Regions from separate parts of the Streptomyces sp. NPDC053076 genome, predicted to be linked through region 1. Evidence: riboswitches for the same ligand, from Rfam matches in the RefSeq annotation. Region 1 holds a riboswitch; each other region holds the start of a gene.
What was found. A riboswitch is a leader RNA that binds a small molecule or an ion and turns the genes downstream of it on or off. The one in region 1 is predicted to bind S-adenosylmethionine.
Positions count from the first base shown of each region.

Region 2: it holds a riboswitch for S-adenosylmethionine, as region 1 does, so the genes downstream of both, ACIGYR_RS03375 (amino acid ABC transporter permease) here and ACIGYR_RS11715 (aminotransferase class V-fold PLP-dependent enzyme) in region 1, are expected to answer to the same signal.
Region 3: it holds a riboswitch for S-adenosylmethionine, as region 1 does, so the genes downstream of both, thrC (threonine synthase) here and ACIGYR_RS11715 (aminotransferase class V-fold PLP-dependent enzyme) in region 1, are expected to answer to the same signal.

Region 1 is NZ_JBITZL010000002.1:985,707-995,451, reverse strand. It holds gene ACIGYR_RS11720 (PQQ-binding-like beta-propeller repeat protein) at 1-169, opposite strand, end outside; gene ACIGYR_RS11715 (aminotransferase class V-fold PLP-dependent enzyme) at 589-1,965, opposite strand; SAM riboswitch class IV at 2,095-2,211, opposite strand; gene trpD (anthranilate phosphoribosyltransferase) at 2,286-3,350, opposite strand; gene ACIGYR_RS11705 (cytochrome bc complex cytochrome b subunit) at 3,472-5,130, opposite strand; gene ACIGYR_RS11700 (Rieske 2Fe-2S domain-containing protein) at 5,127-6,185, opposite strand; gene ACIGYR_RS11695 (c-type cytochrome) at 6,182-6,994, opposite strand; gene ACIGYR_RS11690 (heme-copper oxidase subunit III) at 7,056-7,676, opposite strand; gene ACIGYR_RS11685 (hypothetical protein) at 7,831-8,232, shown strand; gene ACIGYR_RS11680 (Ig-like domain-containing protein) at 8,313-9,575, opposite strand; gene ACIGYR_RS11675 (cytochrome c oxidase subunit 4) at 9,739-9,745, opposite strand, start outside.
Region 2 is NZ_JBITZL010000001.1:833,318-843,062, forward strand. It holds gene ACIGYR_RS03360 (NAD(P)/FAD-dependent oxidoreductase) at 1-634, opposite strand, end outside; gene ACIGYR_RS03365 (putative leader peptide) at 823-945, shown strand; gene ACIGYR_RS03370 (glutathione S-transferase C-terminal domain-containing protein) at 1,025-1,912, shown strand; SAM riboswitch class IV at 1,991-2,101, shown strand; gene ACIGYR_RS03375 (amino acid ABC transporter permease) at 2,449-3,432, shown strand; gene ACIGYR_RS03380 (transporter substrate-binding domain-containing protein) at 3,536-4,555, shown strand; gene ACIGYR_RS03385 (LLM class flavin-dependent oxidoreductase) at 4,728-5,933, shown strand; gene ACIGYR_RS03390 (NtaA/DmoA family FMN-dependent monooxygenase) at 5,954-7,330, shown strand; partial or broken gene ACIGYR_RS03395 (hypothetical protein) at 7,455-7,814, opposite strand; gene ACIGYR_RS03400 (LuxR C-terminal-related transcriptional regulator) at 7,901-9,625, shown strand.
Region 3 is NZ_JBITZL010000009.1:180,848-190,592, reverse strand. It holds gene ACIGYR_RS31695 (trehalose-6-phosphate synthase) at 1-1,251, opposite strand, end outside; gene ACIGYR_RS31690 (glucosyl-3-phosphoglycerate synthase) at 1,326-2,297, opposite strand; SAM riboswitch class I at 2,457-2,613, shown strand; gene thrC (threonine synthase) at 2,631-3,914, shown strand; gene ACIGYR_RS31680 (MoaD/ThiS family protein) at 3,911-4,186, shown strand; gene ACIGYR_RS31675 (cold-shock protein) at 4,617-4,820, shown strand; gene groL (chaperonin GroEL) at 5,118-6,740, shown strand; gene ACIGYR_RS31665 (hypothetical protein) at 6,844-7,161, opposite strand; gene ACIGYR_RS31660 (NADH:flavin oxidoreductase) at 7,316-8,443, shown strand; gene ACIGYR_RS31655 (hypothetical protein) at 8,484-9,056, opposite strand; gene murQ (N-acetylmuramic acid 6-phosphate etherase) at 9,378-9,745, opposite strand, start outside.

The DNA.
Region 1 (9,745 bases):
CCCGGAAAGTGCGGTCCTCGGCGTGCTCGGTCCGCACCACCTTCACCGCGAGGCGTAGCCCGCCCCGGGACCGGGCGAGGTAGACCTCGCCCATGCCGCCCGCGCCGAGTCTGTGCGTGACTTCGTACGGGCCGATGTGGCGCGGGTCGGCTGCGCGCAGCGATCGCACTCCGTGCTCCCCCCGGTCTGGCTGCTGGCAGAGGGAGTGTATGGGGCGCCGGCGGCCCGGTGGACGTCGCCCGGCCGTTCGCCGCGTGCGGCGCCACGGCGGGCACGGGCCGTCGCGTGCCACGGCGGGTACGGGTCCGTCACGACGCCGCGGCCACTGCGGGTCCATCACGACGCCACGGCCACTGCGGGTCCACCACCACGCCACGGCCGCCGCGGGCCCGTCACGACGCCACGGCCACTGCGGGTCCACCACCATGCCACGGCCGCCGCGGGCCCGTCACGGCGCCACGGCCGCTGCGGGTCCACCACCACGCCACGGCCGCTGCGGGTCCGTCGCGGTTGCTCGCGCTCACGCGGCGGAGCCGCATGTCGGCACAGCACCGCGCCCCTTGCGGTCGGCCGTCCGTGCAGTCGGCTTCAGACCGCCGGGACGCAGCGGCCCTCCTCCGTGCGGTACTGCCACTTGGCGCCGTCCCGGACCAGTTCCCTGACGGCCTTCACGAACCGCTCGACGTGCTCGTCCGGGGTGCCCGCGCCGAAGCTCACACGGATGGCGTTGAGGGACTTCTCCCCCGGCGCCGCCTCGGGGGCGCCGCACTCGCCCTGGGTCTGCGGGTCGGTGCCGAGCAGCGTGCGGACCAGCGGGTGGGCGCAGAACAGGCCGTCGCGAACGCCGATGCCGTACTCGGCGGAGAGCGCGGCGGCGAAGTGGGAGCTGTTCCAGCCGTCGACGACGAAGGAGATGACACCGACGCGCGGGGCGTCGTCGCCGAAGAGGGAGAGGATCCGCACCTCGGGCACCTCGGCGAGGCCCTCCCGGACCGTGCGGACGAGGTGCTGCTCGCGGGCGACGAGGGCGTCCCAGCCGGCCTCGGTGAGCGCCTTGCAGGCCGAGGCGATGGAGTAGGCGCCGATGACGTTCGGGGAGCCGGCCTCGTGGCGGGCGGCGCTCTCGTGCCACTCCACGTCCACGCCGCCGTCCTGCCGCCGGGTGACCTTGCGGCTGGCGCCGCCGCCCGCGAGGTACGGTTCGGCCGCCTGGAGCCAGTCGGCGCGGCCCGCGAGGACACCGGAGCCGAAGGGGGCGTACAGCTTGTGGCCGGAGAAGGCGACCCAGTCGACGTCCAGGCCGGCGATGTCGACGGGGTGGTGCGGGGCCAGCTGGGCGGCGTCCAGGACGATCCGGGCGCCGTGGGCGTGCGCGGCGGCGGCCAGTTCCCGCACCGGCCACAGCTCGCCGGTGACGTTGGAGGCGCCGGTGACGCAGACCAGGGCCGGGCCGTGGCCCCCTTCAAGGGACACCGTGCGGTCGGCGAGGGCCCGCTCCAGAGTCTCGACGGCCTGCCGGGGGGTGCGCGGGGCGTTGAGGTAGGTGACGTTCGCGTCCTGCCAGGGCAGCAGGGAGGCGTGGTGCTCGGTCTCGAAGACGAAGACCTGGCAGCCGGCCGGGAGCGCGCGGGCCAGCAGGTTGAGGGAGTCGGTGGTCGAGCGGGTGAAGACCACCTGGTCGGCCGGCCGGCAGCCGAGGAACTCGGCGACCGTCCTGCGGGCGTTCTCGAACAGGTCGGTGGAGAGCTGGGAGAGGTAGCCGGCACCGCGGTGGACACTGCCGTAGTACGGGGCGTACGCGGCGACGTCGTCCCAGACGCGCTGGAGGGCGGGGGCGCTGGCCGCGTAGTCGAGCGCCGCGTAGCCGACTTCGCCTCCGGTGACCAACGGGACGGTGACATCTCGCCCCAGAACGGGCAGAGGGGTGCAAACGGACTGGTCGATGGCAGCGGTGGAGACGGACATGGCGGAACTCCCGTGACAGGAAAGCGAAGAAGAGAGAAAGGGGTGTGCGGAGGCGGGGCTCTGCGGCCCTAACGCATTCGCATGCTCACGGAAGACTCCTCGACGACCAGGATCCCCGGGTTCGCGAGGGATCCGCGCTTGCCGTGGACCTTGCTGTCCACGGCCTGGTCTTCACCCGGGGCACCCCGCCACGGACGGAGGGTTGCCGGACAGTCGGCCGGGGCCTCATGACTGTCACTCATGACCTGGTACAGGAAAGTACGCGAAATGATCGTCGTCCCGCAACCGGTGTCCGGATCGCGGGACGACTCCCGGTGAGGTCACGCGTTGCTGGCGGCCACCCAGCGCTCCAGCGAGCGCTTGGCCGCGCCCGAGTCGATCGACTCCGCCGCCTGCGCCATGCCCGCGCGGATCTGCTCGGCGAACGGCGCGTCCGCCGGCCGCAGCGCCACCAGCGCCGCCGCCGAGTTCAGCAGTACGGCGTCCCGTACGGCCCCCCGCTCGCCGTCGAGCAGCCGGCGGGCGACCTCCGCGTTGTAGGAGGCGTCGGCGCCGCGCAGGGCCTCCACGGGGACGAGGTCGATACCGGCGTCCCGCGGGTCGAAGCTCTCCTCCGTGACCTTGCCGTCGCGGACCACCCACACCCGGGAGGGAGCGGTGACGGTCAGCTCGTCCAGGCCGTCGTCGCCCCGGAAGACCAGGGAGGAGTTGCCGCGCTCGGCGAGGACACCGGCCACGATCGGCGCCATGCGGGGGTCGGCCACACCGACGGCCTGCGACCGCACCTGGGCCGGGTTGGTCAGCGGACCGAGCACGTTGAACGTGGTCCGGATGCCCAACTGGGAGCGTGCCGGGGCGACATGGCGCAGGGACGGGTGGAACCGCACCGCGAAGCAGATGGTGATGCCGGCTTCCTCGGCGACCTCGGCGACCCGCCGCGGGGTCAGGTTCAGGTTGATTCCCAGCTTCTCCAGGACGTCGGAGGAGCCGGAGGCGGAGGACGCGGCGCGGTTGCCGTGCTTGACGACCTTCGCGCCCGTGCCCGCGACGACGATGGAGGACATGGTGGAGATGTTCACCGTCTTGGCGCCGTCACCGCCGGTGCCGACGATGTCGACGGCCGGGCCGGGCACCTCGATCACATTGGCGTGCGCGTACATCGTCCGCACGAGTCCGGTGATCTCCTCGACCGTCTCGCCCTTGGCCCGCAGCGCCACCATGAACGCGGCGATCTGCGCGTCGGTCGCCTCCCCGCGCATGATCAGGTCCATCGCCCAGGCGGTGTCGTCGGCGGACAGGTTCCGGCCGTCCAGCAGGCCGTTCAGCAGGACGGGCCAGGAGCGGCCCGCCGCGGTGTCGCCTCCAGCGGGGGTCACAGCGCTCATCAGCCGCTCCTTGTAGACAGTGCTGAAACGTCGTACACCACCCTATCCAGCCCGAGGCAGGACGAAGGGCCCCGTCCGGGGTGCGGACGGGGCCCTTCAGCGTGGCGTGGCGACGCGGGGATCAGTGGTGGCCGTGGCCGCTCGTGATCTCCTTGTACTCCTCGACGGTCGGCTTCGGGATCTGGCTGTCCTCGCCGTAGTAGCTGTTGGACAGCTTGGCCCGCAGCTTCTGCGAGGCCGGCACCTTGCGCTCGACACCGTTCTCGTCGACCGTGGGGCCGATCTCGGCCGGCTCGTACTGGTGGTGGGCCGTGAGAGTGTGCAGCTGCTCCTGGCTGAGCGGCTCGTGCACCTCGATGAACTCACCGTGCGGCAGGCGCTTGATGATGCCGGTCTCCCGACCGTGCAGCACCTTGTCGCGGTCGCGGCGCTGGAGACCCAGGCAGATCCGCTTGGTCACGATGAACGCGATGACCGGTCCGGCGAAGAAGAAGATCCGGACGAACCAGGTGACGGCGTTGATCGACAGGTTGAAGTGCGTGGCCCACAGGTCGTTGCCACCGCCGACCAGGGTGATCATGTAGATCGTCACCCAGGCGACACCGAACGCGGTACGGGTCGGGGCGTTGCGCGGGCGGTCCAGGATGTGGTGCTCGCGCTTGTCGCCGGTGACCCAGGACTCGATGAACGGGTAGACCGCGATCACTGCCAGGACCAGCGGGAAGAGCACCAGCGGGATGAACACGCCCAGGACGAGCGTGTGGCCCCAGAAGTTGATCTCCCAGCCCGGCATGAAGCGGATCAGACCCTCGGCGAAGCCCATGTACCAGTCGGGCTGGGCGCCGGTGGACACCTGGTCCGGACGGTAGGGGCCCATGGCCCAGATCGGGTTGATCTGGGCGACCGCCGCGATGGCCGCGATGACACCGAAGACCAGGAAGAAGAAGCCTCCGGCCTTCGCCATGTACACCGGCAGCAGCGGCATGCCGACGACGTTCTTCTCGGTCTTTCCGGGACCCGCGTACTGCGTGTGCTTGTGGTAGAAGACCAGGATCAGGTGCGCCACCATCAGGCCGAGCATGATGCCCGGCAGCAGCAGGATGTGGATCGAGTAGAACCGGGCGACGAAGTCGTGGCCGGGGAACTCTCCGCCGAACAGGAAGAACGACAGGTACGTGCCGACGATCGGCACGGACAGGATCGCGCCCTCCATGAAGCGGACACCGGTGCCCGAGAGCAGGTCGTCCGGGAGCGAGTAACCGGTGAAGCCGGTGAACATGCCGAGGACGAACAGCAGGAAGCCGAACAGCCAGTTGATCTCACGCGGCTTGCGGAACGCGCCGGTGAAGAACACGCGCATCATGTGCACGAACATGCCGGCGAGGAAGATCAGCGCGGCCCAGTGGTGGATCTGCCGGATGAGCAGACCACCGCGCACGTCGAAGGAGATGTGCAGGGTCGAGTTGAACGCCTCGGACATCAGCTGTCCCTGAAGCGGGATGTAGCTGCCGTGGTACTCCACCTCGTTCATCGACGGGTGGAAGAACAGCGTCAGATACACACCCGTCAGGATGATGATGATGAAGCTGTACAGGCACACTTCGCCCAACATGAACGACCAGTGGTCGGGGAAGATCTTACGCATGTTGGCCTTGGCCAGGGAGTAGATCCCGAGCCGGCCGTCGGCCCAGTCGGCGACGCGCTCGCCGGCCGGTGCCTTCCCGCGAGAGCGGCCCGCCGCGCCGGCGGATGAAGGCGTTTCGTTCGATGCAGTACTCATCCGCGCTCCCAGAATGCAGGACCGACGGGCTCCTCGAAGTCGCCGAGCGCCTGGAGGTAACCCTCACTGTCCACACCGATGCGCAGCTGCGGCAGGGCGTGGCCGGCGGGGCCGAAGATCACTCGGGCGCCGTCGGAGAGGTCGAAGGTGGACTGGTGGCACGGGCACAGCACGTGGTGCGTCTGCTGCTCGTACAGCGAGATCGGGCAGCCGACGTGGGTGCAGATCTTGGAGAAGGCGACGATGCCCTCGTGCGACCAGTCGAGCTCGCGCTTGTCCTTGATGTTGCCCGGCTGAAGCCGGACGATCATCAGGGCCGCCTTGGCGATCTCCGTCTGGAACTCCTCGGACTTCTCCTCCAGGCCGTCGGGCTTGGCGAAGGTGAGAGAGCCGACGGCGACGTCCTCGGGACGCAGCGGCTCGTTCGTGTTCATGTTGACCAGGCGCTTGCCCTTGGCCCACATCGTGTGCCGGAGCTTGGTACCGGGCGCCGGGCCGAGGCCGCCGAGCAGCATGACACCGGAGAGCGGCACCAGGGCCAGCGCGCCGAACATCGTGTTGCGGATCAGCTTGCGGCGGCCGATCGCCGACTCCTTGGCGCCCTGGCGGAAGTCCGCGTGCACCTTCGCCCGGACGTCCGCGGGAGCCTCGATCGGGTGACGCTTGTCGGCGACCTCGACGTCGGACATCAGGGTGCGGGCCCAGTGGACCGCACCCGCGCCGATGCAGAACAGCGCCACACCGAGGGTGAGACCCAGCGTGAAGTTCATCGCGCTGAGGTGACCGATCGGGAAGACGAAGATCGCCTTGTCGTTCGGGATCACCAGGTACGCGACGATGAAGGCGATGGTGGCCAGCATCGACACCGTGAACAGCAGGGCGACCATGCGCTCGGACCGCCTGGCGGCCCGCTCGTCGACGTCCTGGATCCGGTGCTCGTGCGGCGGCAGCCCCGGGTCGGCGAACGGGTTCTCCTCGTCCGCGATCCCTACCGCGCCGTGTGCGTGGTCCTGCTCAGCGGGCAGGTTCTCTTCTGGAATGTCTTGGCTACTCATGACTTCTTGGCCTTTGCGGTCCGAGCGGCGACCCAGACGGCGACCGCGATCAGCGCGCCAAGGCCGAAGATCCAGGCGAACAGACCCTCACTGACCGGCCCAAGGCCGCCCAGCTCCAGGCCGCCGGGGTTCTCCGTCTTGCTGCCGTTGACCGCGTTCAGGTACGCGATGATGTCCTTCTTGTTCTTCTCCGACATCGTGGTGTCGGGGAAGGACGGCATGTTCTGCGGGCCCGTCTGCATGGCCTCGTAGATGTGCTTCGGAGCGACACCCTCAAGGCTCGGCGCGTACTTGCCCTTGGTCAGGGCGCCGCCCTTGCCGGTGAAGTTGTGGCACTGCGCGCAGTTGGTGCGGAACAGCTCACCGCCCGCGGCGATGTCCGCGCCCTCCGGGCCGTACTGCTGTTCGGTCGGCACGCTCGGGCCGGCACCCAGCGACGCGACGTACGCGGCGAGCTGGTCGATCTGGGCCTGCGTGTAGATGGGCTTCTTCTTCGGGACCTGGGCGCCCTGCGAGGTCGCGGCCGGCATCCGGCCGGTGCTGACCTGGAAGTCGACGGCCGCGGCGCCCACGCCGACGAGGCTCGGTCCGTCGGAGGAGCCCTGGCCACCGGTGCCGTGGCAGCTGGCGCAGCCGACCTCGTAGAGCTTCTTGCCCTCCTTGATGGTCAGGGACTGGGAGGTGTCATCGGCCTGCGCCTTGCCCGCGGGCGCGAACGCGGCGTACAGCCCCCCAGTGGCCGCCAGCGCGAGGAGTAGGACGACGACCGCCGCCAGCGGATGGCGTCGTCGTGCGGAGAGCTTTTTCACGGATTACCCCGGTGTCAGGATCTTCTGCGTCGGTGCTTCTGGATGTGCGGGAGCGGTCCCGCTACTTGATCAGGTAGATCGTGGCGAAGAGGCCGATCCAGACGACATCGACGAAGTGCCAGTAGTAGGACACGACGATGGCGGCGGTCGCCTGCTCGTGGGTGAACCTCTTGGCCATGTAGGTACGGCCGAGGACCAGCAGGAAGGCGATGAGGCCACCCGTCACGTGCAGGCCGTGGAAGCCGGTGGTCAGGTAGAACACCGAGCCGTACGGGTCGGAGGACAGCGAGATGCCGTCCTTCTTCACCAGCTCCGTGTACTCGAAGATCTGACCGCCGATGAAGATCGCACCCATGATGAAGGTGAGGATGAACCAGCCACGGAGCTTCTTCACATCGCCGCGCTCGGCCGCGAACACGCCGAGCTGGCAGGTGAGGGAGGAGAGCACCAGGATCGTGGTGTTCGTGGCGGAGAAGGGCACATTGAGCGCCTCCGCCATCTCCTTCCAGTGAGCCGGTCCGGTCACCGACCGGAGGGTGAAGTACATCGCGAAGAGGGCCGCGAAGAACATCAGCTCGGAACTCAGCCAGATGATGGTTCCGACGCTGGTGAGGTTCGGCCGGTTGACCGACGGGTGCGCGTGCCCGGTATCTACTGTCGTTGCTGTCGCCACGACCGACATTATGTCGGTCGCTTATCTCGCGCTCACTCCGGGGGGTGCCGTTCGGAGTGTTGCCGCCCGCCGAACCGGTGCTGACGTGGTGTTCATGGGAGTAACATCCGCCCAAACGGCCCTGTCCGTCCCGTCCGTACGACGCCGACGTCCCGGAGGAACAATGCAGCCGACCGCCACGGTGCTGGTCTACAGCGACGACTCCAACACCCGCGAGCAAGTACGGCTGGCCACAGGGCGCCGACCGGCTCCGGACGTGCCCCTGGTGGAGTTCGTGGAGTGCGCGACTCCCGAGGCGGTGCAGCGGGAGCTGGACAAGGGGGGCATCGACGTCTGCGTGCTGGACGGTGAGGCCGTGCCCATGGGCGGCATGGGGGTGTGCCGGCAGATCAAGGACGAGGTGTTCAACTGCCCGCCGGTGCTGCTTCTCATGGGCCGCCCGCAGGACGCCTGGCTGGCCACGTGGAGCCGTGCCGACGCCGCTGTGACGCTGCCGGTGGACCCGGTGGAGTTCGCCTCCGCCCTGGCCTCTCTGCTGCGTCGTAAGCGGCTGCTGAGCGCCTAGGGGCCCGGGGCGCGAGGTCGGTGCGCGAGAACGGCCCGGTGGGTGGTTCTCGCGCAGTTCCCCGCGCCCCCTCGGGGCGCTCACACGGCTGTCGGCTGGAGGCGTACCGCGTCCCCGGGTGCCGGGCCGTCCGGGGTGCCGTCGGTCAGGGCACTGCCCGTGCGCCACTTCGTCCAGTCGACGTTCCAGTCGCCGAAGCCGTTGCCGAAGGGCTCCATGGGGTCGCCCTGGGAGTTGACGACCTTGACGATGTCGCCCTCGCGGACGTTGTCGTAGAACCACTCGGCGTTGGCCGTGCTCATACCGGTACAGCCGTGGCTGACGTTGGCGGAGCCCTGTGAGCCGACGGACCAGGGCGCGGCGTGCACGTACTCGCCGGACCAGGTGACCCGGGTGGCGTAGTAGACCGGCAGATCGTAGGAGTCGGAACTGCCCTCGGCGATGCCGACGGTGGAGCCGCGCATCCGTACGAAGTACTGCTTCTCCAGTACGACCTTGACACCGTTGCGGGTCTCGAAGCCGGGCTTGCCGGTGGTGACGGGGATCTGCTCGATCTGCTGGCCGTTCTTGTAGTACGTGAGCTGGTGCGCGGCGGCGTCCGTGACGACCTCGACCCGGTCGCCGGTGGTGAGCTTCAGCGCTTTGGACTTCCCGCCCCACAGCCGGTCGCTGATCTTGACGCCGTCCAGGTTGCTGTGCACCCGGATCGTCGCGTGGGCGGGCCAGTACTCCTTGGGGCGGTAATGGAGTTCCTTGTCGCTCACCCAGTACCAGGAGCCCGGCACGGCCGGCACGGAGTCCACCCGCAGGGCACGCTCCACGAGGGCGCGCTGCGCCTTGTCCTTGACCGGCTGGTCGAGTTGGGCCGTGACGGGCTGTCCGACGCCGTACGTGCCCGTGCCCGGCCCGAACGTCACGCCCAGGGTCTTCTTGCTGGTGGGCTTGCTGGTATCGAACGTGAGGACCTTGCGGCCCGGTGCGCCGTCCTCGTCCTCGGTACTCACCGTGACCGTGTAGTGGGCGTTCGCGGCCAGCGGGGAGGTGCTGTGCCAGCGACTGCCGTCGGCGGCGAGTTCGCCCGTCACGTAACGCCCGGTGGAGTCCTGGGCGGTGACGTCCGTGATGCGGCCCTCACCGCTGTTGGCGGTGACCTCCAGAGGCTTGTCCGGATCGGCTCGTTTCCCTGCCTCGGTCGGACCGTTGAAGGAGATCAGGTCCGCTGCGTCGTACGGCCTGGCCGACAGGGGGTTGCCGTCCGAACCGCAAGCGGTGACGCCCGCACCGAGGGCGGTCACCAGCAGGGTGCAGCTGACGACGGTGCGGGTCCGCGCAAAGTGGTTCATATGATCACGCTATGAGATGGAGAGCTTACCGGCGCGGTGGGTAACTCGTACGGGCGAACGACATTCCGGCAAAGGACGGACCCGCCCGCGACGCACCGGAGAACGCCGGGAGCCCGGACCCTCCGTCAAGGAAGGTCCGGGCTCCCGGTGCGTTCGGCGCGCCCTACTGG
Region 2 (9,745 bases), on a different contig from region 1:
GTGCCGCCAGGTCACCGCCCCAGGTGCCGGCCGCGTTCACCACCGCCGGCGCGTGGATGTCGCCCCGGTCGGTGCGTACGCCGTACACCGTGCCGTCCGCCGCACGCAGTACGCCCGTCACGGTGTGGCCCATGTGCAGCGGGGCCCCGGAGGCGCAAAGCAGCCGGGCGGCGGCGAGCGCGGGCATGACCTGGGCGTCCTGCGGATAGTGCACTCCGCCCGCCATGCCCGGTGCCAAGTGCGGTTCCAGGCAGGGCAGCCGGTCCGCGTCGACCGGTACGGCCAGGACGCCGGCCCCGCGCTGGCCCGCGGCGAAGTCCCGCAGCGCGGCCAGGGTGGCGGGGGTGGAGGCGACCACGAGACCGCCCTTGGGCTCGTACTCGATCGCGGTGCCCAGCTCATCGGCCAGACCGGCCCACAACCGGGCCGACAACAAGGCGAGTTCCAGCTCCGGTCCGGGTTCCTTGTCGGAGACGAGCAGGTTGCCCTCGCCCGCCCCGGTGGTGCCGCCCGCCACCGGGCCCCGGTCCACCACCCTCACGTCGAGGCCGGTCCGGGCGGCGTACAGCGCACAGGCCGCACCCACCATCCCGGCTCCGACGACCACGACATCGCAGGTCAGTCGCTTCGCCACGGGCAGTACTATGTCACATGTTTCTCTCGCTGAGGAGACCCCGCGCGGTTCCGGGAGGACCCGTCGCGCGCCTGGTTGCACCGTCCCTGCGGCCGGCCCGGAGTCCCAGGCGTGGACGCCCCCTTGACGTCGTACGGAGCCGGATCGACACTCCAGGGAAGGGAATCCTAGTGAACAGGTAGGGAATCATGACGCGCCTCGGAACGGGCACCGGCCCCACGCGCCGGACGCCGTTGCGCGCACCCCTGCTCACCTCCCGCCGCCACATCGACCTCCAGCGCGTCTGCAGCGCGATCAGCCGCAGCCGCTGAAGCGGGCCCCGCGCCCTCCTTCGACCGGCCACGACCGCGCCGGATCACCCGTCCGCACGCCCACACCCCGGGGAGACGCATGTCCAGCACTCCGCTCGCCGCCGTCCCGTCCGCCCGCCGTCCCGTCCCCGTCTTCCGGGGCCGGATCGGCCGGGACGCGCGCAGCGGCCACTACGCGGTGCCGCACCGCTACCGGCTCCACCTGTCGACCGCGTGCCCCGACGGACTGCGCCTCGCCGTCGGCCACAGCCTGCTCGGCCTGGACGGCCACTGTCCGGTCGTCCTCCTGCCCGCCACACCGGACTGTCCCGGCGGTGGCCACGCGGCGCTGCGCCCGCTGTACGAGGCGAGCGCCCACCACTACACCGGCCCGGCGCTCGCGCCCGTCCTCAGCGACGACTGGTCCGGACGCATCGTCAGCACCCATGCCCCCGACATCCTGTGCGACCTGGACCAGTTCCGGCACGGCGGCCACGCCCGCCTGTATCCCGGCGGCCTCCAGTCCGTGATCGAGGCGGTCCGGCGGATGTGCGCCGAGGGCATCGAGGAGGCCGCCCAGCGCGCCGGCCGGGCCGGTGCCGACCCGGCCGAGCGGGCCGCCGCGCTCGATGTGCTGCTGGACACCCTGGGCCGGCTGGAGCGGCGGCTGAGCGGGGAGGAGTACCTGGCCGACGACCGGCTCACGGCCGCCGACATCGAGCTGTGGGTGTCCCTGGTGCAGCTCGACACCGTCCACCGCTGCCATCTCGACGCCGCCGCCGTCCACCGCATCGCCGGCCACCGCGCGCTGTGGGCCTACGCCCGCCGGCTGGCCGGGCACCCCGCCTTCGGCCGCCATCTCGACCTCGACGGCATCAACCGCCGCCACCACGGTCGCTGCCAGGGGCTGGAGGCCGCCGGAGCCGCTGTCCAGATCCTGGACTGGGCGCGCCATGCCGCGGACGCCTCGGACACTTCCCGCAGGTGAGAGCGGTCCTTCGAAGTCCGCTGGGCGGACGGCCGTTGACATTCGAACGGTCAACTGCCTTACTTACGGCTCAAGAACGGTCATGAGTGTCAGCGACAGGCCCTGGCTCGCTGACCGGCAACCCTCGCATCGCGGTGGGGTGCCCCAGGTGACGACCGGACCGGACGACGTTCTCGGTAAGCGCGAGCCCCCCAGGGGGCCGGACAGTGACAGGTGACGCCATGGACGCAGCTCCCAGGACGGCCGCGAGCCGCCCCCAGGGCCGCGTACCGTCGCACGCCGGTCGGCTCGTCACCGACCGCGCCGTCGATCTGCTCCGCGTGAACAGCGCACTGTGTACCGCGCCGGGCTCTGCCCGCCGCCAGGGCTGACCTCTCCGCTCAGCCCCGCGTTCCCGCCGCGCACCCTCCGCCCGGTGTGCCGTTGTCCGCCCAGCCCCCGGTTCCGCGCCGGTCCGTGCGCCGCCTCACAGCGCCGTCCTGGCCCACGTCCGCTCGTTCGCGGCCCCGGGGTGTCCGACTCCGCCGGAGCCCCTCATGAGTGAACCCGCAGGCGCCGCCGTCTCCCTCGCCGACGCGCCCCCACCGACCGGCACAGTGGCAAAATCAGAGTCCGCTGCCCGAGTGCGGCCGGTGCGTCGACCCGGTCGGTGGATCACCACCGCCGTCGTCCTCGTGCTCGTCGCGCAGATCCTGCACGGACTGGTCACGAACCCCTTCTACCAGTGGGGCCGCTTCGGCTACTGGTTCCTGCGCCCGGCCGTTCTCGACGGCCTCCTCGTCACCCTCGAGGTCACCGCGCTCAGCGCCGTCCTCGGGCTCGTCGGCGGCGTCCTGCTGGCACTCGGCCGGCTCTCCAGGAGCCCGGTACTGCGCGCGGTCAGCTGGACCTACACCTGGCTGTTCCGCTCCGTCCCGCTGATCGTGGTGCTGATCTTCCTCTACAACTTCAGCGCCCTCTACCGGACGTTGAGCCTCGGCGTGCCGTTCGGACCGGCCTTCGTCAGTTTCGACGAGTCCAAGCTGGCCACCGACACGGCGATCGCCGTCGTCGGCCTCAGCCTCAACGAGGCGGCGTACGCGGCCGAGGTGGTCCGCGGCGGCATACTCTCCGTCGACCAGGGGCAGCACGAGGCGGCAGCCGCCCTCGGCCTGCCCCGAGCCCGCCAGTTCCGCAGGATCGTCCTCCCGCAGGCCCTGAGGTCCATCACGCCCAACTACGTCAACCAGCTGATCGGCCTGATCAAGAGCACGTCCCTGGTGTTCTACGTGTCCCTGCTCGACCTGTTCGGCACGGTCCAGTCGATGGGCAACACCTACCCCGGTGACATCGTGCCCCTGCTGCTGGTCGCCACCGTCTGGTACCTGATCCTCACCAGCGCCGTGTCCGTCGTCCAGTTCTACGTCGAGCGGTACTACGCCCGGGGTGCCACCCGCGCCCTGCCGCCGACCCCGCTGCAGAAGGCCCGGGCCGGGCTGACCGAGCTGCGGGCCCGGCTGCGCAGGGAAGCCGCCGTATGACCACGAGCCGGCCCCGGTGCCCGGCCCCGCACCCGGCGAAGTGATGCGACCGTCCGCCCGTTGCCCCGTCCACAGTGAAACTCCCCGAACGACAAGGACAGCCATGCCCAGCCAGTTCTCCCGGCGCAGCCTGATACGCGGCCTCACCGCGGCGACCGTGACCCTCTCCCTCGCCGGCGGGCTCGCCGCCTGCGGAGGAGACAGCGACGCCGCCACCACCACCGGTCCGGCCGGCACGGTGACCGTGGGACGGCAGTCCAACGGGGCCGCGCGGGAGACCGAGCTGAAGGTCTCCGAAGTCAAGTCCATCAGCGCCCGACTGCCCGCCTCCGTCCGCAGGAGCGGCAAGCTCGTCATCGGCGTCGGTGCCCTGCCCTCGGGATCCGCGCCGCTGAACTTCGTCGGCAGCGACCAGCACACCCTCACCGGCTCCGAGCCCGACCTCGGCCGCCTGGTGGCCGCGGTCCTCGGCCTCGAACCCGAGATCCGGAACTCCACCTGGGAGAACCTCTTCGTCGGCCTCGACAGCGGCAAGGTCGACGTCGCCTTCTCCAACGTCACCGACACCGAGGAACGCAAGAAGAAGTACGATTTCGCCTCCTACCGCAAGGACAATCTGGCCTTCGAGGTGCTGAAGAAGAGCACCTGGAACTTCGACGGCGACTACGAGAACCTCGCCGGCCGGACGGTCTCCGTGGGCTCCGGCACCAACCAGGAGAAGATCCTGCTGGTGTGGAAAGCCAAGCTGGCCAAGGAGGGCAAGAAACTCACCGTCAAGTACTTCCCGGACCAGAACGCCATCAACCTGGCGCTGAACAGCGGAAAGATCGACGCCTTCTTCGGCCCCAACCCCGGGGTCGCCTACCGTGCCCGGCAGACCGCGCACACGCCTGCCCCCACCCGCAGCGCGGGCAGCTTCTCCGGCGCCGGCGCGACGCTCCAGGGCCTGATCGCCGCCACCGCCAAGAAGGACAGCGGGCTCGCCGGACCCCTCGCGGACGCCGTCAACTACCTGATCGGGCACGGGCAGTACGCCAAGTGGCTCGCCGCCTACAACCTCTCCGACGAGGCCGTGGCCACATCGAAGATCAACCCGCCCGGTCTGCCACTGGACAACTCCTGACCTGCTGTCCGAGCCGGCCGGGTTCACTCTGCGTCCTGCCCGGCCCCGCCCCGGCCCAGGTCACCTCCTGCCGCGCCCGCCGCCGGCCGACGCCGCCTGACCCGGCGGTCGCCCGCTCCCGCGAGCCGGTGTTCCTCGTACTCCTCGTACGGACCTCAAGGAAGGCACCGACGTGTCACCGACCCCCTCCGCACACCTGCATCTCGCCGTCGCCCTGGACGGCACCGGCTGGCACCCCGCGTCCTGGCGCGAACCGGTCGCCCGCCCCCGGGACCTGTTCACCGCCGGCTACTGGGCCGACCTGATCACCGAGGCCGAACGCGGCCTGCTCGACTTCGTCACCCTCGAGGACGGCCTCGGCCCCCAGTCCTCCCTGCCCCTGGCACCCGACGAGCGCACCGACCAGGTCCGCGGCCGGCTCGACGCGGTCCTCATCGCCTCCCGCGTCGCCCCGCTCACCCGGCACATAGGTCTGATCCCGACCGTGGTGACCACGCACACCGAGCCGTTCCACATCTCCAAGGCGATCGCCACCCTCGACCACATCAGCGCCGGCCGCGCGGGCGTACGCGTCCGGATCTCCGCCCGCACCGACGAGGCCGCGCACTTCGGCCGCCGCACCATCCGACCGATCGACTCCTTCGACGGCCCGGCCGCGCGGGAACTGCTCGCCGAGCTGTTCGACGAGGCCGCCGACCACGTGGAAGTCGTACGCCGGCTCTGGGACAGCTGGGAGGACGACGCCGAGATCCGGGACGCGGCCACCGGCCGCTTCATCGACCGGCACAAGCTGCACTACATCGACTTCGAAGGACGCTTCTTCAGCGTCAAGGGCCCCTCCATCACCCCCCGGCCGCCCCAGGGCCAGCCCCTGGTCACCGCCCTCGCGCACCGGACCGTCCCCTACCGGCTCGTGGCCCGCCAGGCCGACGTCGGCTACGTCACCCCGCACGACGCGGCACAGGCCCGCGCGATCGTCGCCGAGATCCGCGCCGAGCAGGAGGCGGCGGGCCGCGCCGACGAGACCCTCCACGTCTTCGGTGACCTCGTCGTCCTCCTCGACGACAGCCATGACGAGGCGGAGGCCCGCCGCGGCCGGCTCGACACGCTCGCCGGCGCGCCGTACACCAGCGACGCCCGGATCTTCGCCGGTACGGCCGCCCAACTCGCCGACCTGCTGGAGGAACTGGCGGCCGGCGGGCTGACCGGCTTCCGGCTGCGGCCCGCCGTCGCCGGCCACGACCTGCCCCGGATCACCCGGGACCTGGTGCCCGAGCTGCGGCGGCGCCGCCGCTTCCGGGACACCTACGAGTCCGGCACCCTGCGCGGCCTCCTCGGCCTCACCCGCCCCGCCAACCGCTACACCGCCGCCGTCTGAGCCAGGAGGACCGCACCACCATGAGCAAGCCGCTGAAGCAGATCCACCTGGCCGCCCACTTCCCCGGCGTCAACAACACCACCGTCTGGAGCGACCCGGCCGCCGGCAGCCACATCGAGTTCAGCTCCTTCGCACACTTCGCCCGGACCGCCGAACGCGCCAAGTTCGACTTCCTGTTCCTCGCCGAGGGGCTCCGGCTGCGCGAACAGGGCGGCGCCATCTACGACCTGGACGTGGTCGGCCGCCCCGACACCTTCACCGTGCTGGCCGCGCTGGCCGCCGTCACCGACCGGCTCGGCCTGACCGGAACCATCAACTCCACGTTCAACGAGCCGTACGAGGTGGCCCGCCAGTTCGCCAGCCTCGACCACCTCTCCGGCGGCCGGTCCGCGTGGAACGTCGTCACCTCCTGGGACGCCTTCACCGGCGAGAACTTCCGGCGCGGCGGCTTCCTGCCACAGGACGAGCGCTACTCCCGCGCCAAGGAGTTCCTCACCACCGCGCACGAACTGTTCGACTCCTGGCGCGGCGACGAGATACTCGCCGACCAGGCCACCGGCACCTTCCTCCGGGACGCCAAGGCCGGCGCCTTCGTCCACCAAGGGCACCACTTCGACATCCACGGCCGGTTCGACGTCCCCCGCTCCCCGCAGGGCCGCCCCGTCATCTTCCAGGCGGGCGACTCCGACGAGGGCCGCGAGTTCGCCGCCGCCGACGCCGACGCCATCTTCAGCCGGTACTCCACCCTGAAGGAGGGCCGGGCCTTCTACACGGACGTCAAGTCCCGCCTCGCCAAGTACGGCCGCCGCCCCGACCAGCTGCTCATCCTGCCCTCCGCGACGTTCGTCCTCGGCGACACCGACCAGGAGGCCGCCGAACTCGCCCACGAGATCCGCCGCCGCCAGGTCAGCGGCGCCACCGCCGTCAAGCACCTGGAATTCGTGTGGAACCGGGACCTGTCGGCGTACGACCCGGAGGGCCCGCTGCCCGACGTCGACCCGGTGGTCGGCGAGGAGCACATGTCCCGGGGCCGCGCCCAGGTGCGGATGTACCGCGACCCGGTCGCCGTCGCCCGTGAGTGGCGGCAGCTCGCCGAGGCCAACAAGTGGTCCATCCGCGACCTGGTCATCAACACCGGCAACCGGCAGTCCTTCATCGGCTCCCCGGCCACCGTCGCGCGGGCCCTCAACGACTTCGTGCAGGCCGACGCCGCCGACGGCTTCATCCTCGTCCCGCACATCACCCCCGGCGGGCTCGACCCGTTCGCCGACAAGGTGGTCCCGCTGCTCCAGGAACAGGGCGTCTTCCGCACCGACTACGAGGGCACGACCCTGCGCGACCACCTGGGTCTCGCCCACCCCGACGCCGGCACCCCCGCCGCACGGGCGGCCTCGTGACGTGTCCCCCCTGGGGGCCGGCCGCCGGAGCACCGGTGTGGACGCGGACGTCACCTCCCCCGTGGGTGACGTCCGCGCCCGTTCCCCCGGCGCAGGACTGTGGCTCCCTGCCGTCCGTGTGCCGTCACCAGCACATGACCGCCGTCTCTCCCGACCCCCACGTGGAGTACAGGCGGACCCGGACGGCATAACGCCGGCCCCTGACGAGCCGGACCCGCACGGCGGCGTTGTCCGGCGTGCCGCCGTCGTCGTGGCCCGCGAGGAAACGCGGCACCCCGTCGCGCTCCTCGAAGACCACCAGCACGGTGTCCGCGTCGCCGAAGGCACCCACGGTGTACTCGCGGGTCTCCGGCGGTTCCACGGCGAAGTCCGCCTGCTCAACCGGCCCGAGCCCGAGCGGCGCGGAGCGGAAGGGCGGCAGCCCGGCCGGACCGGAGGGCGCCGCCGGCGGATACCAGCGGAGCACGAACTCCTTGTCCCCCAGGGTGCCCGCCCGCCGTGCCGGACGCCTGAGTCGAGGACTACTCAAGTCAGCCTGTATCAGAACTGAGTACGCGCGCTCTGAACGATGTGAGGACTGACGAGCAGGACGCGACGGCCCCGGAACTCCCCTGGCCGTTCACCGGCCGGACGAACGAACTGGAGCTGGTGCGCGGTGCGCTGACCGCGGGCCGGCCCGGCATCGCGGTGACCGGCCCGGCGGGCCACGGCAAGACCCGGCTGATCACGGAGGCGGCCCGGGGCAGCGACCACGCCCGGGTGACCGGTACCCCCGAGGCCCGGGACCTGCCCCTCGCGGCGTTCGCGCACCTGCTCCCCGACACCGTGTCGCTGCCCCGCGCGGTCCGGACGCTGTCCGGCGTGCGGGTCCTCGTCGTGGACGACGCCCAGCTGCTGGACGAGACCTCCGCCGCCCTGGTGCACCAGCTGGCCGTGCACGGGCGCACCCGCCTGATCGTGACCGCGACGGACGACGGGCCCGCGCCCGCCGCCGTGTCCCGGCTGTGGACCGGGGAGCTGCTGCCCCGGCTCGCGCTCGAACCGCTACCCCGTGAGGACACCGCCCGGCTGCTCGCCGGCGCCGGCCTGGAACCGCTGACCGTGCGCCGGCTGCACCAGGCGTGCCGGGGCGATCTGCGGCTGCTGCGCGACCTGGTGGCCGCGCTCGCCGGATCAGGCCGGCTGTCGCCCGTCCCCGGCACCGGCGAACGGGCCTGGCGAGGCCCGCTGCCGGTCACCCCGGCCGTCCGGGAACGGCTCGCCCCCGCCCTGGAGCGGTCCGGCCCCGGCGAACGGGCCACCCTCGAGCGCCTCGCCTTCGCCGAGCCCCTGCCGGTGCCGCTGGACGAACTGGAACCGGACGTCCTCGAACGCCTGGAGGCGCACCGACTGATCCACGTCGGCGACCAGGGCGGCGTCACCCTCGCCCACCCCCTGCACGGCGCCGCGTTGCGGGCCACCGCCGGCCGGCTGCGCACCCGTCGGCCGGCCCGTGCCGCCGACGCGCATGGCCCCGCGCTCGCCGCCGAACAGCGCACCCTGCTACGGCGGATGGCGCAGCTGGACGTCCGGCCCCTGCCGACGCCGGTGGGGGAGTGGCTGGTGGCGGAGGGCCTCCCGCTGCCGGCCGGATACGCCGGGATCCGTGCCCGGTTCGCCCGTCTGCGCGGTGAGCTGCGGGAGGCCGCGGCATGGGCCCGGGAGGGGCTGCGGGAGACTCCGTCGGACACCGGGTGCCATGCGGAACTGCGGCTTTCGGAAGGCCGGCCGGGGGACGGCGGTGATCCGGACGACGTCCACGCGGTCTACGCGGCCGTACGCCTCGGCGCGCCCGAGCGGGCGGTGGGGCGGTTGCCGGCCGGGAGTGTGCTCGCCCGGCACGCGGACGCGCTGGCCCGCGGTGACGGGGCCGCGCTGGACCGGGCCGCGGAGGCGCTGGCCGAGCGGGGGTTCCTGCTGTACGCGGCGGAGGCACGTGCGCAGGCCGTGCGCGCGCATCGTGATCCACGGGCCGCGCGGCGTTCTCGTGCCCGGGCACTGGCGCTCGCCCGGCGGTGTGCCGGTGCCCGTACGCCGGCCCTGGCCGGCCTCGTCCTCGGTGACCTCACCGCCCGGCAGCAGCAGGTCGTCACCCTGGCGGCCGCCGGGCTGAGCAATCGGGAGATCGCCGAGAGACTGACGCTGTCGGTGCGGACGGTCGGCAATCACCTGTACAGCGCGTACACGCGCCTCGGCACGGGGGACCGCGGGGCGTTGCCGGCGCTGATGGACGCGCCGGAGAGGGCGACGGCGTAGGAGAGCCCCCGCAGACCCGCTCCCGCTCCCGGGCACGGCGTGAGTGCGGGGGCGGCGGGGACGTGGACGTGAGTACGGGCCTGGGCGTGAGTGCGGGCCCCGGCGCCGGCCTGAGTGCGG
Region 3 (9,745 bases), on a different contig from region 1:
CAGTTCCTCGTACGCCCCGGCCTCGCGCGACAGCACCAGCGCGCAGCCCTCGTCGGAGACGACCGGGACCTCCTTGGCGACCAGGTTCATGCCGTCCCGGATGGGGTTCACCAGCGCCACGTCGGCCAGCCGGTACGCGGCCAGAGAGCGCGCGAAGTCGTCCTTCACGTGCAGCACCACCGGCGTCCAGCCCGGCGTGCCGTAGTGCTGGTTGATCTCGTCCGCGACCCGCTGCACCTCGGCGGTGTACTCGCGGTACACGGCGAGGTCCTGGCGGGAGGGGTAGGCGAACGCCACGTGGACGACCCGCTCACGCCACTCGGGGTGGTCCTCCAGCAGCTGCCGGTACGCCAGCAGTCCGCGCACGATGTTCTTCGACAGCTCCGTGCGGTCGACCCGGACGATGGTCTTGCGGTCCGCCCCGATCTCCTCCCGCAGCGCCGCCATCCGCTCGGCCACGTCCTCCTGGTGCGCCCGCTCGCGCAGGAAGTCCGCGTCCGCGCCCAGCCCGTGCACCCCGATCCGGGTGCCGGAGGGGATGCCGGGTCCGAGCACCGCGTGACAGCAGTCCCGGAACGCGCCCGCCCACCGCTCGGTGAGGAAGGCCGCCCGGTCCGCGCCCAGGATGCCGGTCAGCAGCTCGGCCGCGATGTCGTCGGGCAGCAGCCGGAAGTAGTCCGGCGGGGCCCACGGGGTGTGCGAGAAGTGGCCGATGCGCAGGTCGGGGCGGAGCCGGCGAAGCATGCGGGGGGCCAGGGCCAGGTGGTAGTCCTGGATCAGCACCGCCGCACCCTCGGCCGCCTCCTCGGCCAGCGCCTCGGCGAACGCCCGGTTGTAGGTCTCGTACGACGCCCACTGCCGCCGGAACTCCGCGTCGAAGACCGGCTCCAGCGGGGTCTGGTACAGCATGTGGTGGACGAACCAGAGCACCGAGTTGGCGATGCCGTTGTACGCCTCGGCGTGCACGGCCGCGTCGATGTCGAGCATCCGCACCCGCTGCCCGCCCGTGTCCCCGGCCGGCAGCAGCCCGCCGTCCGCGCGCCGGACGGCCGCCCGGTCGCCGTCACCCAGCGCGGCGCACACCCACACCGAGTCCGCGTCCGAGCCGATGGCGGACAGCCCCGAGACCAGCCCGCCGCCGCCCCGCCTGGAGTGCAGCGAGCCGTCCTCGCGTACCTGATAGGAGACCGGGCCGCGATTCGACGCGACCAGCACCTGAGCTTTTTCGGCAGCAGCGCGGGTGGAAGCCATACGCCTCAACCTAGCCCGGCCCGCAAACGCTCAAACGTACGTTCCGGCCGGGAAGCCGACCGTATACGGCCCGTTCACGCCACCTTCCGGTCGGCGTACTCCGCGATCTCCACCATGGGCGGCCGTTCCTCGGTGTCCACCGAGTAGGTGCGCGGCTCGAAGCCGTCCTCGCCCCGCTCGAACTGGGTCAGCGAGGGCCGGATCAGATGACCGCGGGCCAGCCGGAGCTGGGCCGTGCGGTAGATGGCGGCGGCCATCCGGCCGAGGGCCTGGCCGTCCTGGTGGCGGTGCTTGCGCACCCCCACGTCCACCTGGGCCAGCGCGTCCAGGCCGACCAGGTGCAGCGCGTCCACCAGCATGCCCAGCTCCACGCCGTAGCCGACGGGGAAGGGCAGCTGCTCCAGCAGGGAGCGACGGGCCGCGTACTCGCCGCCCAGCGGCTGCACGAAGCCGGCCAACTGCGGCCAGTGCATGTTCAGCAGCGGGCGGGCCATCAGCTCGGTGACCCGGCCGCCCTGCCCGGCGGTCCCGCCGGGGGCGAGCGGACCGGACCCGGCGGCGAGCGGACGGTCGTACATCGCCTTGACCAGGTCCACGCCCGGCTCGGTGAGCAGCGGGCCGACGATCCCCAGGACGAAGTCGGAGGAGAACTCCTTCAGATCGGCGTCGATGAAACAGAGGATGTCCCCGCCGGTGACCAGCAGGGAGCGCCACAGCACTTCACCCTTTCCGGGGACGGCCGGGAGGCGGGGCAGTATCTCGTCGCGGTGCACGACCCGGGCGCCCGCGGCGGCGGCGACCTCGGAGGTGCGGTCGGTGGATCCGGAGTCCACGACGACGATCTCGTCGACCAGCGGAGCCCGCTCCACGAGGTCGTGACGGATGGCGGTGACGATGTCGCCGACCGTCTCCTCCTCGTTGAGCGCGGGCAGCACGACGCTGATCGTCTGGCCGGTGCGCTGCTTGGCGGACAGGATCCGGTGGAGAGGGCGATCGGCCACGGACCAGGAGCGGGTGGCCAGCCAGCGCTCGACTTCTTCCAGCACGGTCTGCGGCTCCTCACTGTTCGTGACCACACGGGTGGGCCGTGTGATCCATCTCGCGGTTCGGACGACTATCTCAACTGTCCTGGCCTTCGGTTACAGTCTTGAACAACGCCGATGACCATCGCATGTCGGGGGTCGCGCGCGTTCACAACCGAATACCGCTCATCCAGAGGGGCAGAGGGACACGGCCCGATGAAGCCCCGGCAACCCTCCAGCCGGTTCTCGTAGATCATTCCTGATCATCTCCGCGAGGCTCCCGGCTAGGGAAGGTGCCAAATCCGTCTCACGGCGAGATGCGTCGTGAGGAAGATGAGGAGAAAGGGCCTCGCCTCCATGGCTGTGCAGACAGTTGCAAGCACCAGTGACTCCACCGTAGACCTCGGTCCCGCCGCCGCCCTGAGCTGTCGCGAGTGCGGTCATCGGGTGCCGCTCGGCCCGGTCTTCGCCTGCGAAGAGTGTTTCGGCCCGCTGGAGATCGCCTACGACTTCTCCGCTCACGACACCGAGGAACTGCGCCGCCGCATCGAGGCGGGCCCCGCGAACATCTGGCGGTACGCGCCCCTGCTGCCGGTCCCGGCGGACGTCGCGGAGAAGCCCAACCTCAACCCGGGCTGGACCAAGCTCGTCAAGGCCGACAACCTCGCCCGCGAGCTGGGCGTGACCGGCGGCCTGTACGTGAAGGACGACTCCGGCAACCCCACACACTCGTTCAAGGACCGGGTGGTCGCCCAGGCCCTGGAGGCCGCCCGCGCCTTCGGCTTCACCACGCTCTCCTGCTCCTCGACGGGCAACCTGGCCGGTGCCGTCGGCGCCGCCGCCGCCCGCGCCGGCTTCCGCTCGTGCGTGTTCATCCCGCACGACCTGGAGCAGGGCAAGGTCGTCATGGCCGCCGTCTACGGCGGTGAGCTCATCGGCATCGAGGGCAACTACGACGACGTGAACCGCTTCTGCTCCGAGCTGATCGGCGACCCGGCCGGCGAGGGCTGGGGCTTCGTCAACGTCAACCTGCGCCCGTACTACGCGGAGGGCTCCAAGACCCTCGCGTACGAGATCTGCGAGCAGCTCGGCTGGCAGCTGCCTGACCAGATCGTGATCCCGATCGCCTCCGGCTCCCAGCTCACGAAGATCGACAAGGGTCTCCAGGAGCTGATCAAACTGGGACTGGTCGAGGACAGGCCGTACAAGATCTTCGGCGCGCAGGCCGAGGGCTGCTCCCCGGTGTCCACGGCCTTCAAGGCCGGGCACGACGTGGTGCGCCCGCAGAAGCCGAACACCATCGCCAAGTCCCTGGCCATCGGCAACCCGGCCGACGGCCCCTACGTCCTGGACATCGCGCGCCGCACCGGCGGTGCCGTGGAGGACGTCACGGACGCGGAGGTCGTGGACGCCATCAAGCTGCTGGCCCGCACGGAGGGCATCTTCGCCGAGACGGCGGGCGGGGTGACCGTCGGCGTCACCCGCAAGCTGCTCAAGGACGGCGTGCTGGACCCGGCGAAGACCACGGTCGTCCTCAACACCGGCGACGGCCTGAAGACCCTGGACGCGGTGGCCGGGACCGGCCTCACCGCCACCATCCGCCCGACCCTGGACTCCTTCCGAGAGGCTGGCCTCGCATGAGCGTGACCGTTCGCATCCCCACCATCCTGCGCACCTACACCGGCGGCCGGGCCGAGGTCGCCGCCGAGGGCGCGAACCTCGGCGAGGTCATCGCCGACCTGGAGAAGAACCACACCGGTATCGCCGCCCGGGTCCTGGACGACCAGGGCAAGCTGCGCCGCTTCGTGAACGTGTACGTCAACGACGACGACGTCCGTTTCGAGCAGGGCCTGGAGACGGCGACCCCCGAGGGCGCCGGTGTCTCGATCATTCCGGCCGTGGCCGGAGGCTGATTATTACCTTCGGTAACCTCGGTTACCGGCTGTACATCGAATTGCCCCCTCCGTGAGAGAAGCGGAGGGGGCAATTCTGCGTGATTGAGCGCGGTAGAGTTGGGGAACGCGGTCGTGACCTTCGGGTCGCGGGCCCTGGAATCATGCCGCCCGCCCGACAAGAAGTAGCCAAAGTGTGCGGGTTATCTGCGGCTTTTGTGCCTTTCGCGGGGCCCGACTTGCCCTGACGTCGGGTGAATTCTCCCCACTTCCCGGACCGTGCGCGTCCAGAATTCTCGTCCGATTGACCTGTTGCAGACGGCAGTTGGACAGATACATTCAGCCGCGGTCGACGCGTTCCGGCGCACGCCCCCGGCCAATGGGGGGTGAGGTCTGACCCGGGTCCGCGAAGTGTGGATCTGTGCAAGGGCCAGTAATAGGGGAGTTAGGCATGGCTCAGGGCACCGTCAAGTGGTTCAACGCGGAGAAGGGGTACGGCTTCATCGCGGTCGACGGTGGTGCGGACGTCTTCGTCCACTACAGCGCCATTCAGATGGACGGCTACCGCACCCTGGAGGAGGGCCAGCGGGTGGAGTTCGAGATCTCGCAGGGCCAGAAGGGCCCGCAGGCCGACATGGTCCGCCTCAGCGCCTGAACGTTTCTTGTCCGAAGGGCCCGCACCTCGCAGAGGGTGCGGGCCCTTCGCCGTCCCCGGTCCGGTGTTCGCGGGTGGCTGACGGCGGCCCCGTTCCCGGGTGAGGCGCTTGCACTCGACCATGCCGAGTGCTAATCATTGCGTTAGCACTCTGAAGGTGAGAGTGACAACGAAGGACCGGGTCGGTGAGGCCCGCAGGCCAGGTGGGGCAAGGAACCACGCGGCCGGCGAGCCGTCCGTCGCGGGCGCGGGCGCGGTCCGAAGGAATCACCCCCAGTCCTGGAGGGACCACTTCACATGGCCAAGATCATCGCGTTCGACGAGGAGGCGCGGCGCGGCCTCGAGCGCGGCATGAACCAGCTCGCGGACGCCGTGAAGGTGACGCTCGGCCCCAAGGGCCGCAACGTCGTCCTCGAGAAGAAGTGGGGCGCCCCCACGATCACCAACGATGGTGTCTCCATCGCCAAGGAGATCGAGCTCGAGGACCCGTACGAGAAGATCGGCGCCGAGCTGGTCAAGGAAGTCGCCAAGAAGACGGACGACGTCGCCGGTGACGGTACGACCACCGCGACCGTGCTCGCCCAGGCCCTGGTCAAGGAGGGCCTGCGCAACGTCGCCGCCGGTGCCAACCCGATGGCTCTGAAGCGCGGTATCGAGAAGGCCGTCGAGGCCGTCTCCGCCGCCCTGCTGGAGCAGGCGAAGGACGTCGAGACCAAGGAGCAGATCGCCTCCACCGCGTCCATCTCCGCCGCCGACACCCAGATCGGCGAGCTGATCGCCGAGGCGATGGACAAGGTCGGCAAGGAAGGCGTCATCACCGTCGAGGAGTCCCAGACCTTCGGTCTGGAGCTGGAGCTCACCGAGGGTATGCGCTTCGACAAGGGCTACATCTCGGCGTACTTCGCCACCGACATGGAGCGGATGGAGGCGTCGCTCGACGACCCGTACATCCTGATCGCCAACTCCAAGATCTCCTCGGTCAAGGACCTGCTCCCGCTGCTGGAGAAGGTCATGCAGTCGGGCAAGCCGCTGCTGATCATCGCCGAGGACGTCGAGGGCGAGGCCCTGTCGACCCTGGTCGTCAACAAGATCCGCGGCACCTTCAAGTCCGTCGCCGTCAAGGCCCCGGGCTTCGGTGACCGCCGCAAGGCCATGCTCGGCGACATCGCCATCCTCACGGGCGGCGAGGTCATCTCCGAGGAGGTCGGCCTCAAGCTGGAGAACGCGACCCTGGACCTCCTGGGCCGCGCCCGCAAGGTCGTCATCACCAAGGACGAGACCACCATCGTCGACGGCGCCGGCTCCTCGGAGCAGGTGGGCGGCCGCGTGAACCAGATCCGCGCCGAGATCGAGAACAGCGACTCCGACTACGACCGCGAGAAGCTGCAGGAGCGCCTGGCGAAGCTCGCCGGCGGTGTCGCGGTCATCAAGGCCGGTGCCGCCACCGAGGTGGAGCTCAAGGAGCGCAAGCACCGCATCGAGGACGCCGTCCGCAATGCGAAGGCCGCCGTCGAGGAGGGCATCGTCGCCGGTGGTGGCGTGGCCCTGCTCCAGGCTTCCCAGGTCTTCGAGAAGCTGGAGCTGGAGGGTGACGAGGCGACCGGCGCCAACGCCGTGCGCATCGCCCTGGAGGCCCCGCTGAAGCAGATCGCCGTCAACGCCGGCCTCGAGGGCGGTGTCGTGGTGGAGAAGGTGCGCAACCTGACCCCGGGCCACGGCCTGAACGCCGCGACCGGTGAGTACGTCGACCTGGTCGCCGAGGGCATCATCGACCCGGCGAAGGTGACCCGTTCCGCGCTGCAGAACGCCGCCTCCATCGCCGCGCTGTTCCTCACCACCGAGGCCGTCATCGCCGACAAGCCGGAGAAGGCCGCCGCGCCGGCCGGCGGCGGCATGCCGGGCGGTGACATGGACTTCTGATCGACCCCGGTCGATCACCCGTCCTACGGACCGAGGGCGGTACCCCCAGCTTCCGGCTGGAGGTACCGCCCTCGGGCGTTCCCGTGTTCCGGTGCGTGCTCGCTCAGGGGGCGATGCGCAGGGCGGTGAACCGCGGCCGGGCGAGATCCTCCGCCTCGTCGCGGACGGCCAGCGACACGCCGCCGCTGGTGCGCGCCGACACCGGCTTGGTGGTGGCGCGGGCCGTCAGCGAGGTCCGGCCGTTGGCGGGGTGCGGGTTGATGTCGTGGTAGGCGAGGACGATCGGCGCGCTCGTGCGCGACACGGCTGCCATGGGCCGGGTGTCCGAGCCGGTGGCGGGCGGCGCGACCTGGTCGGTCACCGTGCGCCGCGTGGCGTCGTAGTGCCAGGCGGTGAGGAACGGGGGGCCCGGTCGATTCACCCGGTTGCCGGTCGGCTCGCCATATGTCGGGAGTCACACGCCACCCGCCCGGGAGGGGGAATGCGGGGGCCGCTCACCGGCATTACTTAAGGAGTTGCAACAATGCGCACGCACATACCAGCTGGTAACCCCGTCATTCGCGAGGAGCCCCCACATGACCGTCACCACGCCCCCCGTCTCCCGGGCGGCCCGTCTCCTCTCCCGCCCGATCGCGCTGAACGGCCTGACCGTCCCGAACCGGATCGTGATGGCGCCGATGACCCGCATGTTCTCCCCGGGCGGCATCCCCGGCGAGGACGTGCGCTCGTACTACGCGCGCCGGGCCGCCGCCGGCGTCGGCCTGCTCGTCACCGAGGGCACCTACGTGGGGCATGAGTCGGCGGGCCAGAGCGACCGCGTACCGCGGTTCCACGGCGAGGAGCAGCTGGCGGGCTGGGCGAAGGTCGCCGAGGACGTGCACGCGGCCGGGGGCACGATCGTCCCGCAGCTGTGGCACATCGGCATGGTTCGCAAGCAGGGCGAGCCGCCCTTCGCCGACGCCCCGGCCGTCGGCCCCTCCGGTCTGGTCACCGCGGGCGCCGAGCCGACCGGCAAGATCATGACGCAGGCGGACCTGGACGCCGTCATCGGCGCGTTCGCCCAGGCCGCGGCCGACGCCGAGCGCATCGGCTTCGACGGCGTGGAGATCCACGGCGCCCACGGCTACCTGCTCGACCAGTTCCTGTGGGAGGGCACCAACCGCCGTACCGACGCGTACGGCGGCGACCCGGTGGCCCGCACCCGGTTCGCGGCGGAGATCATCGCCGCGGTCCGCGAGGCGGTGTCCCCCGAGTTCCCGGTCATCTTCCGCTACTCGCAGTGGAAGCAGCAGGACTACACCGCCCGCCTCGCCGAGACCCCCGAGGAGCTGGAGGCCCTCCTCACCCCGCTCGCGGCGGCCGGCGTCGACGTCTTCCACGCCTCCACCCGCCGCTACTGGCTCCCCGAGTTCGAGGGATCCGACCTGAACCTGGCCGGCTGGACGAAGAAGCTCACCGGCAAGCAGGTCATCACCGTGGGCTCGGTCGGCCTGGACGGCGACTTCATCAACGCCTTCCAGGGCGAGGGCTCCCCGGTCAAGGGCATCGAGAACCTCCTGGACCGCCTGGAGGCCGACGAGTTCGACATGGTGGCCATCGGCCGGGCGCTGCTCCAGGACCCCGAGTGGGCGGCCAAGGTCCTCTCCGACCGCTTCGACGAGCTGAAGCCGTACGACGCGGCGGCGCTGAAGAGCCTGAGCTGACCGGGCCTTCCCCCGCGCCCGGCCGGCCGGCGGCCGGGCGCTAGAGGTTGCCCATGGGCTCGATGTCGACCCGCACCGGCGTCCCCCACACCCGCAGCACCTCGTAGTCCGTGAACTCGTGGACGAGCCGGTACGCCATGGCGGGCCGGGAACCGCGGCGCTGGGCCGCGAGATACGCCTCCGCCTCGTGCCGGTCCCGGCGGGGTGTACCGCACAGCTGCCACTCCTGTCCGTTCCACAGCTCCGGCAGCCATCGCTGCTGGGGCTGCGGGCGGTCGCCGCGGACGCCGTACCGGGAGGGCGCGGTGGGGACCGGCTCGTCCGGGCGGGGCCTGTTGCCCTGGAACTCCGACCGGCGCGCGGCCCGGCGCCGGGTCTCGCACAACAGGCACCGGTCGGGGGCGCTCTCGTCCACGGGCCCTTGCGGGTGCTCGGGACAGCGGGTGGCGGGAGCACCGGTGGTGACGCTGTCGTCCAGCAGATCGAGGGCCCGGCGCAGGTCGTTCCTGATCTCGTGCAGCCGGGCCTCCGGCGTGTCGGTGGTCAGGGCCTCCCCGTGCTCGCCGAGCAGCCGGAGAGCCCGTCCGAGGGCGGTGAGCTGGGCGTGGTTCATATCGGTCGGTCGCCTCCTCCCCTCCATGGTGCCCTGCCCCGCTCCGCACCGGCCGCCGAGCCTCGCACCGGCGAACCCTGGGCGGAGTCGTGAGCACGTCGACGACCCGCACGGCCCGTCCCCGTGCCGCCCTTCACCGCTTCGACGCCGGCCACCCCGGGACGACAACGCCCACCACCCATGGCCGCCACGGCAGTTGCCCCGCCGCTTCGCGGGGTCCGGCCGCCCGGGGAGGGCAAGCGAAGCCGAACAGGTACGCCGGCCGTGGTGGAGGCGCGGCCATGGCACCCGCCCCCCCGCCCCCGGCCCCCGGGCCCCGGGTCAGCGGGGCGCCTGCGCCAGCGCCGCACGCAGGTGGCCGCCGGACTCCTCCAGAAGACGGGCGGCCGTCGGGCCGTCGACGCCCGCGAGCAGGGCCAGGATCGCCTGCTTCACCTCGCCGCCGGTCTCCGTGAGGGCCTTCTCGATCTCGGCGTCAGCCGCGCCCGTGGCCTGGGAGACGATCCGGTGCGAGCGGGCGCGGAGCTTGGCGTTGGAGGCGCGCACGTCGACCATCAGGTTCCCGTACGTTTTGCCGAGCCGGATCATCGTGATCGTCGACAGCATGTTCAGCACCAGTTTCTGGGCCGTGCCCGCCTTCAGCCGGGTGGAGCCGGTGATCAGCTCCGGGCCCACGACGACCTCGATGC